One region of the Mesorhizobium sp. M7A.F.Ca.US.011.01.1.1 genome, then DNA from elsewhere that is predicted to be linked to it. Evidence: predicted binding sites of a transcription regulator. Region 1 holds the regulator's gene; each other region holds the start of a gene.
The links. Region 1 encodes LexA, which represses DNA repair genes until DNA is damaged. Its sites were predicted from a motif close to TGTTCNNNNTGTGTTCNG; they were not measured.
Positions count from the first base shown of each region.

Region 1 (2,201 bases):
CGTTCCTTCACGATCACGGCTATCAAATCATGCGGGCGCTGATCGAGCGCGGGGTGATCGGTGATTTTCGTGCGCCATCGACCATCCGTTTCGGCTTCACGCCGCTCTATGTCGGCTACAAAGATGTGTGGCTGGCGGTTGAGGTGCTGGAGGATATTCTGCGCACGGGCGCATGGAAGGACCGCCGTTTCGCGGTCAAGGAAGCCGTTACCTGACGCAACGATCCCCGCGATCCGCCGCCGCCGCCCTCACTGCCTGGCAGATGACGGAGAGCTGAATTTCCAGCCACAAATGCCAACAGACGTTGGCGTTTTGGCTCCGTTTCGTTCACGGCAAACGAACGTCCCGAAGATTGATCGTCCTTTGTGGAGGTCGATAGACTGATAATGCCAAGCCTTGGGTCGAGGATGAGCCACAGGTCATTAACCATAATAATTTCAATGTGAGCAGGCGCATCGCCGTGCTTGGCGCCTGTGATCGCGACCCGCTGGCAAGCGCCAAATAATTTCAGCAGCCTTAACAAATTCATTAAACTTTAAACGGTTGCAGAACACAACTGGAACAGATAGGGTTTGTTCTGGGTTTGTTTTTCGATTCTGGTTTCAGGTAACCTGGGGGCCGCCATGCTGACGCGCAAGCAACATGAACTGCTGATGTTCATCCATGAACGCCTGAAGGAGAGCGGCATTCCGCCATCCTTCGACGAGATGAAGGAGGCGCTCGACCTTGCCTCCAAATCCGGGATTCATCGGCTGATCACCGCACTTGAGGAGCGCGGCTTTATTCGCCGGTTGCCCAACCGGGCACGCGCGCTGGAAGTGCTGCGATTGCCGGACTCGATCGCGCCCGGCCTCAACGCGGCAAAGAAGTTTTCGCCAAGCGTCATCCAGGGCAGTCTCGGTCAGGGTGGTGCCCTTGGCCGGCAGATCAAGCCGGCGCCTTCGCGGATGCCCTCGCCCGGCAATGATGACGATGCGGTCTCCGCCGTGTCGATCCCGGTCATGGGCCGTATCGCCGCCGGTGTGCCGATCGATGCCATCCAGCATCAGACGCATTCGATCTCGGTGCCGCCGGACATGATCATGGGCGGCGCCCACTATGCGCTGGAGGTCAAGGGCGACTCGATGATCGAGGCCGGTATCTTCGACGGCGACACCGTCATCATCCGCAATGCCGACACGGCGAGCCCCGGCGAGATCATCGTGGCGCTGGTCGATGAAGAGGAAGCGACGCTGAAGCGGTTCCGCCGCAAGGGCGCTTCGATTGCTCTCGAAGCCGCCAATCCAGCCTATGAAACCCGTATTTTCGGCCCGGACAGGGTCAAGGTGCAAGGCAAGCTCGTCGGCCTGATCCGCCGCTACTGAGGCGGCTGTGGGTTGGCCGCTGGCTTCTCCGGTTTCTTGAAGGGTGCCAGCCCCCTCGCCTCACGAGAGTATTTGCGTTGCGTGTGCCAGGGCCGATATGGGCTGTCCACCGCGAAGCTGATCGTCGCCGGCGTGGTCGCCGATTGGCGATCGAAGAAGACCGCGGCACTGCCTTTGCGAGCCAGTTGCCGCTTGGTGATGACGAGGACCAGCGGATTGTGACAGGCGTCATACGCGGTGGCGTCATTGATGACGATCAGCTCGGCGAAGCCGCAGGCTTTCCAGGTGTCCTTGCGGTCCTCGACATACGCAATGATCGCACCGGACATGTGCCTGGCCACGCAAACGCCTGAGGAGCAATAGAACGGGGATCCCAGCGGCAGATCAACGGCATCCGCGACATCGAATTGCCCATCGCTGTTGTCGAACACCTCTGGCACGACGATGGTTTCTGATGTCAGGGCGCGTTTCCAGTTGTCGACGGTGAATTCGTTCGGCCGCTCCCGGCTGACGGCAAGCTCACCGCCACCGATCGGCAACGCCACCAGCCGGGCGTCTTCCGAGATCAGCACATCCGGCGTGCGCGTATCCGAGACGGTCAGCAAGCCTGCCAGCGCGAATGGCAGAGCAGCGAGCCGCAGCCAGGTTGTCGCCATCGTCGCGATGACCAAAGCAATTGCCACCAACAGGACCGACTGTTGCGAAATCAGCCCGACCCCGTCGACAGGCGAACGCTCGGAGATCCAGCCGGATATGGCGATCATCATCGTCAGGCCCTTACCCATCAGGTAGAGAGCCGGCCAATCCAATCCGAAAGGCATCAGCAGCGCGCTGGCG
Region 1 covers NZ_RZRT01000024.1:27,635-29,835, forward strand. The annotation lists gene kynU (kynureninase) at 1-215, shown strand, start outside; gene lexA (transcriptional repressor LexA) at 624-1,364, shown strand; partial or broken gene EOA13_RS20955 (ComEC/Rec2 family competence protein) at 1,358-2,201, opposite strand, start outside.

Region 2 (2,201 bases), on a different contig from region 1:
CGATGGTGAAGCGGCGAGCAAGCATTGGGTCGGTCTCCTTCAACACGCCGGAGAATGCCCTGATGCAACTGAACCGGCTCTGATGCCGGCGTTCATCTGCGGTTCAAGATGATTGACGGGGTTTCGACGGCGCCGGCGTCGGTTTGGATGGCCGCCGGCGGGTATCGAGCATCACCGGTGCAGGATGTGTCGGCAAACGAAAACGGGACCCGTCGGGGTCCCGTCCTCATGTCGCAAGGATGCGCTCGATCAGAGCTTGTGCCAGGTCTGGCTCTTGCAGATCAGTCCGCCGAGCACGCAGCCGCTCATCTTGAGAGAGGTGCCCGACAATGTCGCCTTGCCCGAATAGGTCTTGTCGTTTGCCGGATCGGTGATGTTGCCGGCATATTTGTTGTCGCCTGTCGCCTTGAGCGAGCCGATGGTCTTGCCGGCATATTTGCCGGACTTGAGCGTGATGGAAAACGAGCCGCCGCCAGCGATGGCCGCGGTATCGCCGGCCTGCGTCTTCCAATTGCCCTCGATCGGATCGGCCCAGGCCGCACCGGCCATGATCAATGTGGCCGCAAGGGCCAGGCTCACTTTTCGAAACATGTCTTCCTCCCTTTGGATGTCCGGCCGGATGCTCCGCCTCGCCGGTCTGCCGCTTACGCAAACGTAAGCTAATCCAGCTCCCGGCAAAACAAAAGCGGTGCCGCAACGGAAGAGTTTCGGATTTTGAAGGGGCCTGAATGAGCCTCCTGGCCAAGGAAATGAAACGATCGGCGCTTCGCCTTTGTCTCCCGTGGTTAGCGAAGTCTTGACTTGGCATTGGAAAATTTTCGTCAAATTTGACGCAAGCAGGCTGAATTGCTGACTTTGTATCCTTAACGAATTTCCGTGTTTACCTCTTGTTTTAGCTTTGTTTTCCTCAAATTAAGCACGCCATTTAACGACGGATTCAAGCCTGCACGGCATTCTCGAAAGCATCGGAAGAGCAGCCGCCAAGGGCAAAAGAAGGCAGCTCTCGGGAGCCTGACAGGGGCCGGAAACAGGGGATTGAAATGGCACGTTTTGAAATGCTTGAAGCAGGTTTCGGCGCCATGGGGGCAACTGCCCAGGCCGACATCCTTTTCGAACTGGGCATGATGTATGCGACCGGCCGCGATTGCGAGACCGATGTCGTTGCCGCCCACAAATGGTTCAACATCGCCGCCATCAAGGGCTCGGCCCGCGCCGCGGAACTGCGCTCGGAACTGTCGGCCGCCATGTCGAAGGTCGAGATCGCCACGGCACTGCGCGAAGCCCGCGAATGGATGACCATGCACTGAAATCTGCCAATCGCGGACAGGTCCATCGAAGACAGGGAAGCTCCGGGATCAAGGCCGCACAGACGGCCAGACCCGGCGAAATCGAAGGCCGCGCAAGACGGTCACGAAGGCAAGAGAAAGAACGTGGCAGGCCGCAAGGCTCAGCTGTGCGCGACACGGGGAAGGCGAGCGGGATTCTTAGGCGCGGGGGCGCCTGGAGATTGCTCGACGGACAAAAAAGCCACGACCAGCCGGAACAAGGCTGGCGTGGCTTTTTGCGTGGATGACGTCTTGCAGGCCCAATCGAGCGGCGCCAATGCGCCTAGACAGGCCGAATGAAGGATGAAATTGTCCGGCCTCTCTGGAAGAAGCGGGGCCGGGGCGGCCGCGCGTGAGTGGAGGAGTTCTACCATCATGAAAAAATTGAGTATTTTGAACGCGGCCGTATTCGGCCTGATGATGAGCACGCCGGTCGCATTCGCCGATGACATCACCTTTGCGGTGATCGGCCCGATGACCGGACAGCTCGCCACCATCGGCGATCAGTTCAAGCAGGGCGCACAGGCCGCTGCCGACGCGATCAACGCCGCTGGCGGCGTCAACGGGTCGATGATCAAGCTCGATATCGAAGACGACCAGTGCGATCCCAAGCAGGCCGTCTCGGTTGCCAACCGCGTCGTCGCCGATGGCGTCAAGTTCATCGACGGCCATGCCTGCTCCGGTTCGAGCATTCCGGCCTCGGCCGTCTATGCCGAAGCCGGCGCGCTGATGATGAGCCCGGCTTCTTCCAACCCGGTGCTGACCGACGCGGCCGCCAAGGCCGGCTGGCCGACGATCATGCGCCTTTACACGCGTGACGATGCGCAGGGCGCCTTCATCGGCCCATGGATCGCCAAGAAGTTCGCCGGCAAGAAT
Region 2 covers NZ_RZRT01000007.1:153,534-155,734, forward strand. The annotation lists gene EOA13_RS37880 (hypothetical protein) at 1-25, opposite strand, end outside; gene EOA13_RS11525 (DUF2147 domain-containing protein) at 250-591, opposite strand; gene EOA13_RS11530 (sel1 repeat family protein) at 1,041-1,307, shown strand; gene EOA13_RS11535 (ABC transporter substrate-binding protein) at 1,701-2,201, shown strand, end outside.
Region 2: the regulator LexA is predicted to act here: its motif matches at 889-906, upstream of EOA13_RS11530 (sel1 repeat family protein).

Region 3 (2,201 bases), on a different contig from region 1:
GATCTGGGCAATGCGATGCGACAGCGTGTCGATATCGCCCTCGGTGGTATCGGCGCGGCGCACCTGCTCGGCCATGTAATTCTCGTCGACATGGCCGTAGCGTGCGAGGTCCGTGTAAATGGAAGCGATGAGGTCGGCATGCTGCGCCGGCGCGATCCTGCGGTAGTCGGGCAGCGCGCAGGCTTCCCACAGCAGCGCCACGCGCTTGGCATTGGTGGTGAGTGCGCGAATGTCCTCGTCGCGCGACAGATGCTCGAGCGCCTGTGCATCGACGGCAGGCAATGCCCGCGTCAGTCCCTCGACGGGGGCGTTGGTCTCGATCGAGCGCTTCAGCGCGTCGAGGCTGGCAAAGTCGAAATGCGCGGTGCGCCACTGCAGCACCTTCACCGGATCGAAATCATGGCCTTCGATCTTCTTGATCAGCTCTTCGTCCAGCGGGTCGACCTGGCCAGTGACGCCGAAGGTGCCGTCGCGCAGATGCCGGCCGGCGCGGCCGGCGATCTGGCCGAGCTCGGCCGCGGTCAGGTTGCGATACTGGAAGCCGTCGAACTTGCGGTTCTGGGCGAAGGCGACGTGGTCGAGATCGAGGTTGAGACCCATGCCGATGGCATCGGTGGCGATGAGGTAGTCGACATCGCCGGACTGGAACAGCGCCACCTGGGCGTTGCGGGTGCGCGGCGAGAGCGCGCCGAGCACGACAGCGGCACCGCCCTGCTGGCGGCGGATCAGCTCGGCGATTGCGTAGACCTCGTCGGCGGAAAAGGCGACGATCGCCGTGCGCCGCGGCAGGCGGGTCAGCTTCTTGGAACCGGCATAGGCAAGATGCGACAGCCGAGGCCGCGTCACCACCGAGACACCCCTCAGCAGGCGCTGCAGGATGCCATGCATGGTGGCTGCACCGAGCAGCAGCGTTTCCTGGCGGCCGCGCAGATGCAGGATGCGGTCGGTGAAGATGTGGCCACGCTCGAGGTCGCCGGCGAGCTGCACTTCGTCGATGGCGACGAAGGCGGCGTCGGTCTCGCGCGGCATGGCCTCGACCGTGCAGACCGAATATCTGGCGCCCGGCGGCTGGATCTTTTCCTCGCCGGTGATCAGCGCCACTTTGTGGGCGCCGACCTTTTCGCAGACACGGGCGTAGACCTCGCGCGCCAGCAGCCTGAGCGGCAGGCCGATGATACCACTCTCATGCGCCACCATGCGCTCGATGGCGAGATGGGTCTTGCCGGTGTTGGTCGGCCCGAGCACGGCAGTCACGTCGCGGCCCGACAGGATCAGCGGCTCGGTGTGTTTGGGCTGGATGTTCATCAACCTAGAATAAGGCTTCTGGGACCTGGAAATAAGGCTTCTTGGCCTCTGGTTGTCGGGAGCGTGCCTCAAATGGCGCGTATGACAGGCGACACATAGGGATTTCGGGCGCGAAGCGAAAGCGGAATGTTCCGCCGGCGGCCAGAAGGTGGTTTTGTCAAGCTTTCAACCGGCTGCGGATTAACGGATAGAACGAGTCTGGAACGAATCGGCGACGAATCAGTGACTCCTGCAGATTCAGCTTTTGTTCACGGCTACATGTGGATTTCGCGACCGCGAGTCGCACCACATGCTGAATCGCTGAACTGGCCCGTTTCATGCTAAGAGGGCGTTGCCGTTAACCTTTGCCTGGAAACAACCACGGTGGTTTGGCGCGCCTCGACCAACATTATGAAATTGTTGATCTTTCTTAACCTGCGTTAAGCAGTTGGGCAGGCGATTCCGGCTGTCGTCGTTAACGCTCAGCTCATAACCGGAACGAATCGGCGATGGCGTAATTTTCCCGATTTGTTCACCCCAATATCTTGTGTTGTGAACAGTTTATCCACCGAGAATCCACAGGTTGCCAGGGAGCTTTTGCACAGGGCTGCTGCCGGCTGTTAACCTTCGCGTGCCGAATTGGGTCAGCTACGGTCGCGAGCACGTCAAAGGACCGTGCCGGAAACGGGCCGGTGTGCCGGCCCGTCGATCTCCTACATCGCCACGTCAGGCGAAGTATTGGCCACCGTTGGCCGTGATGGTCGAGCCGGTGATGAAGCCGGCATCTTCGGATGCGAGGAAGACGACGCAGCGCGCGATCTCTTCCGGTTCGCCGAGGCGGCCGACGGGGATTTGCGGGATGATGCGGTCGTTGAGCACCCTCTCGTCGATCGCCTTGACCATCTCGGTGGCGATGT
Region 3 covers NZ_RZRT01000061.1:24,162-26,362, reverse strand. The annotation lists gene EOA13_RS31165 (helicase-related protein) at 1-1,305, opposite strand, end outside; gene phbB (acetoacetyl-CoA reductase) at 2,011-2,201, opposite strand, start outside.
Region 3: the regulator LexA is predicted to act here: its motif matches at 1,494-1,511, upstream of EOA13_RS31165 (helicase-related protein).

Region 4 (2,201 bases), on a different contig from region 1:
TGGCGCGCGCATCGGCGATGCCCATGTCGCGCTTCAGGTGCAGCGCCTCAGCCCGCTCGTCGAGGGCCGAGATGCGCTGTGCGTTGCGGTCGCGATGGCTGATCACGAGCGGCGGGTGAGATGGGTGATCCGACGGCCGGGAACGCCAGGACCGCCCCAGACGCTGGCGCAGGACCCTTTCCGCCGCCAGATAGGGAAACCACAGGGACAGGATTCTTTGGCCGGTTTCTTCCCCCACCTGCTCCTTCGTCGCCCGCTCTTTCGTCGAATGCGCATTCATCGGGATTCCACTCCAGTGTGAATTGTCCAGGCAGGGCCGTGCGGCTCTTGCCGATGGTGAGGGTGAAGGCCGGGCGGCCGATCGAGCCGGCCAGCGGCCCGGCGATGGTGTCGCGCGGCACCGCCGGTGCCGACGCGACGATGAGGCGGACGGGTGCCGCCGTCGGTTCGGGTTCGGCCGCCTGCCGCAGCAGGAACACCGGGCGGCCGGCCGCTTGCGCCCTTGCATGCAGCCGGCGTGTCGCGGTCAGGTCAAGCCGCTGCGGATTGCCGCGAATTTCGAGGATGACCGCGGCGAGCGCCGTCATCCGGGCCGCCTCCTCGGCGACCCACAGCGCATCGACAAGTCTCGGTGCCTCGGAAAACAGCAATTGCTCCGGCTCGATGCCGAACGAGGCGTGAAGCCCCCTGGCATAGGGAAAGCCGGCCTCGCGAAAGATCTCCGATGTGCCGATCCACAGCACCGGCAGCCCCGGCGTCTGCTTGAGGATCAAGCTTGTGAGCGACAAAGCGAAGCCGGCGACGGCCCCGGCATCGCGGGTTTGCGTGCCATGGATTTCGCTCAGGGCGGCCTTCGGCAGGCCGCCGCTCAGGGCGGCGTCGAGGCGCTCGACGCCAATAGGCAGGAACGCATCCGGCAACGCCGCGGCAATGCCACGCCGGACGATTGTGAGATCGGTGTTGACGTCGGCATCAAAGGGCGCGGCGGCCGGCGCAGCCAAGCGCTCGGGCAGCGTTCCCTCGATTTTCGCGATCTGGCGGCGCAGGGCAAAAACAGTCTCCCGCGCCACGGCGGTCATCGCCATGACGGTCAGCTTCCACTCACATTGTTCCTGTTATGTTCCCTATAGATTCCAGAGCGCATCCCAAGAGTCAAGCAGACACATGGGGAATTTATTCCTCTCCGCGCGGATGGCGCAGGCGCATCGGCCCGTGTCATTTGCCGATTCCGGTGCGAAAGCCTATATGCCGGGATCAAAGGACAAAGCATGGCACGCATCTACAAGACCCGCACCTGGCACGACGAACTCTCGCCCTCGATGGACGAAATGGAGTTCCTGGCGCTGGAGGCGTACGCCCATCTGCCGGAGGATTTTCGCAAGCTGACCGGCGAGATCGTTATCCAGATCGCCGAATTCCCGACCGACGAGATCATGGACGATCTGTCGCTAGAAACGCCGTTCGACCTGCTCGGCCTGTTCGAGGGACGCGGCATCGCCGAGCGCTGGAACCCGCAGACCGGCGAAGGCCCGAACCGGATCACGCTCTACCGCCGCGCCATCCTCGATTACTGGTCCGAAAACGAAGAGACGCTGGGCGACATCGTCACCCACGTGCTGATCCACGAGATCGGCCACCATTTCGGGCTGTCGGACGATGATATGGAGAAGATCGAAGAGGCGGCGGAATAGCTGGTTCTGCGTCGCGTGAAATGTCCATTCCTATCCAGTCGGTCCAGAACCCAGCGGCGGCAAGGGTTTCTGGGATCCCGCTTCAGATAGGTTGGTCATTCGGCTGATGAAAAGATGCAGCGCCTTGCGCACGGCGAGCGATGGCGGCTCGGACGGATGCCACTCCGGAAAATGACCATCAACCACCATTCGTGCCAACCCATAGACAAAGGCACGGGCGGCAAGAACCAGATGATCGAAGTCCGCGTTCGCAGCCAGCTGACCCTGGTGTTGCGCTTGGGTCAGCAGGTCGATCATCTTCCGGCGAATGGCTTCATTCTGACCCCGAAGACTGTCCGACCCGTCGAAATCAATCAGGGTTCGGGAACTGATGATCTGGAAATGCGTGGGATTGGCAATCGCCCATTCCAGATAGCCTTGTCCGATTGCTTCGAAGGCCACGATGGGATCCGCGCTGTCGACTGCTGAAAGTGCATTGGCAACGGCCTCTGTCAGCCGGTTCATGGCCTG
Region 4 covers NZ_RZRT01000090.1:2,500-4,700, reverse strand. The annotation lists gene EOA13_RS34800 (DUF6504 family protein) at 1-106, opposite strand, end outside; gene EOA13_RS34795 (hypothetical protein) at 48-1,085, opposite strand; gene EOA13_RS34790 (metallopeptidase family protein) at 1,269-1,691, shown strand; gene EOA13_RS34785 (TetR/AcrR family transcriptional regulator) at 1,722-2,201, opposite strand, start outside.
Region 4: the regulator LexA is predicted to act here: its motif matches at 1,108-1,125, upstream of EOA13_RS34790 (metallopeptidase family protein).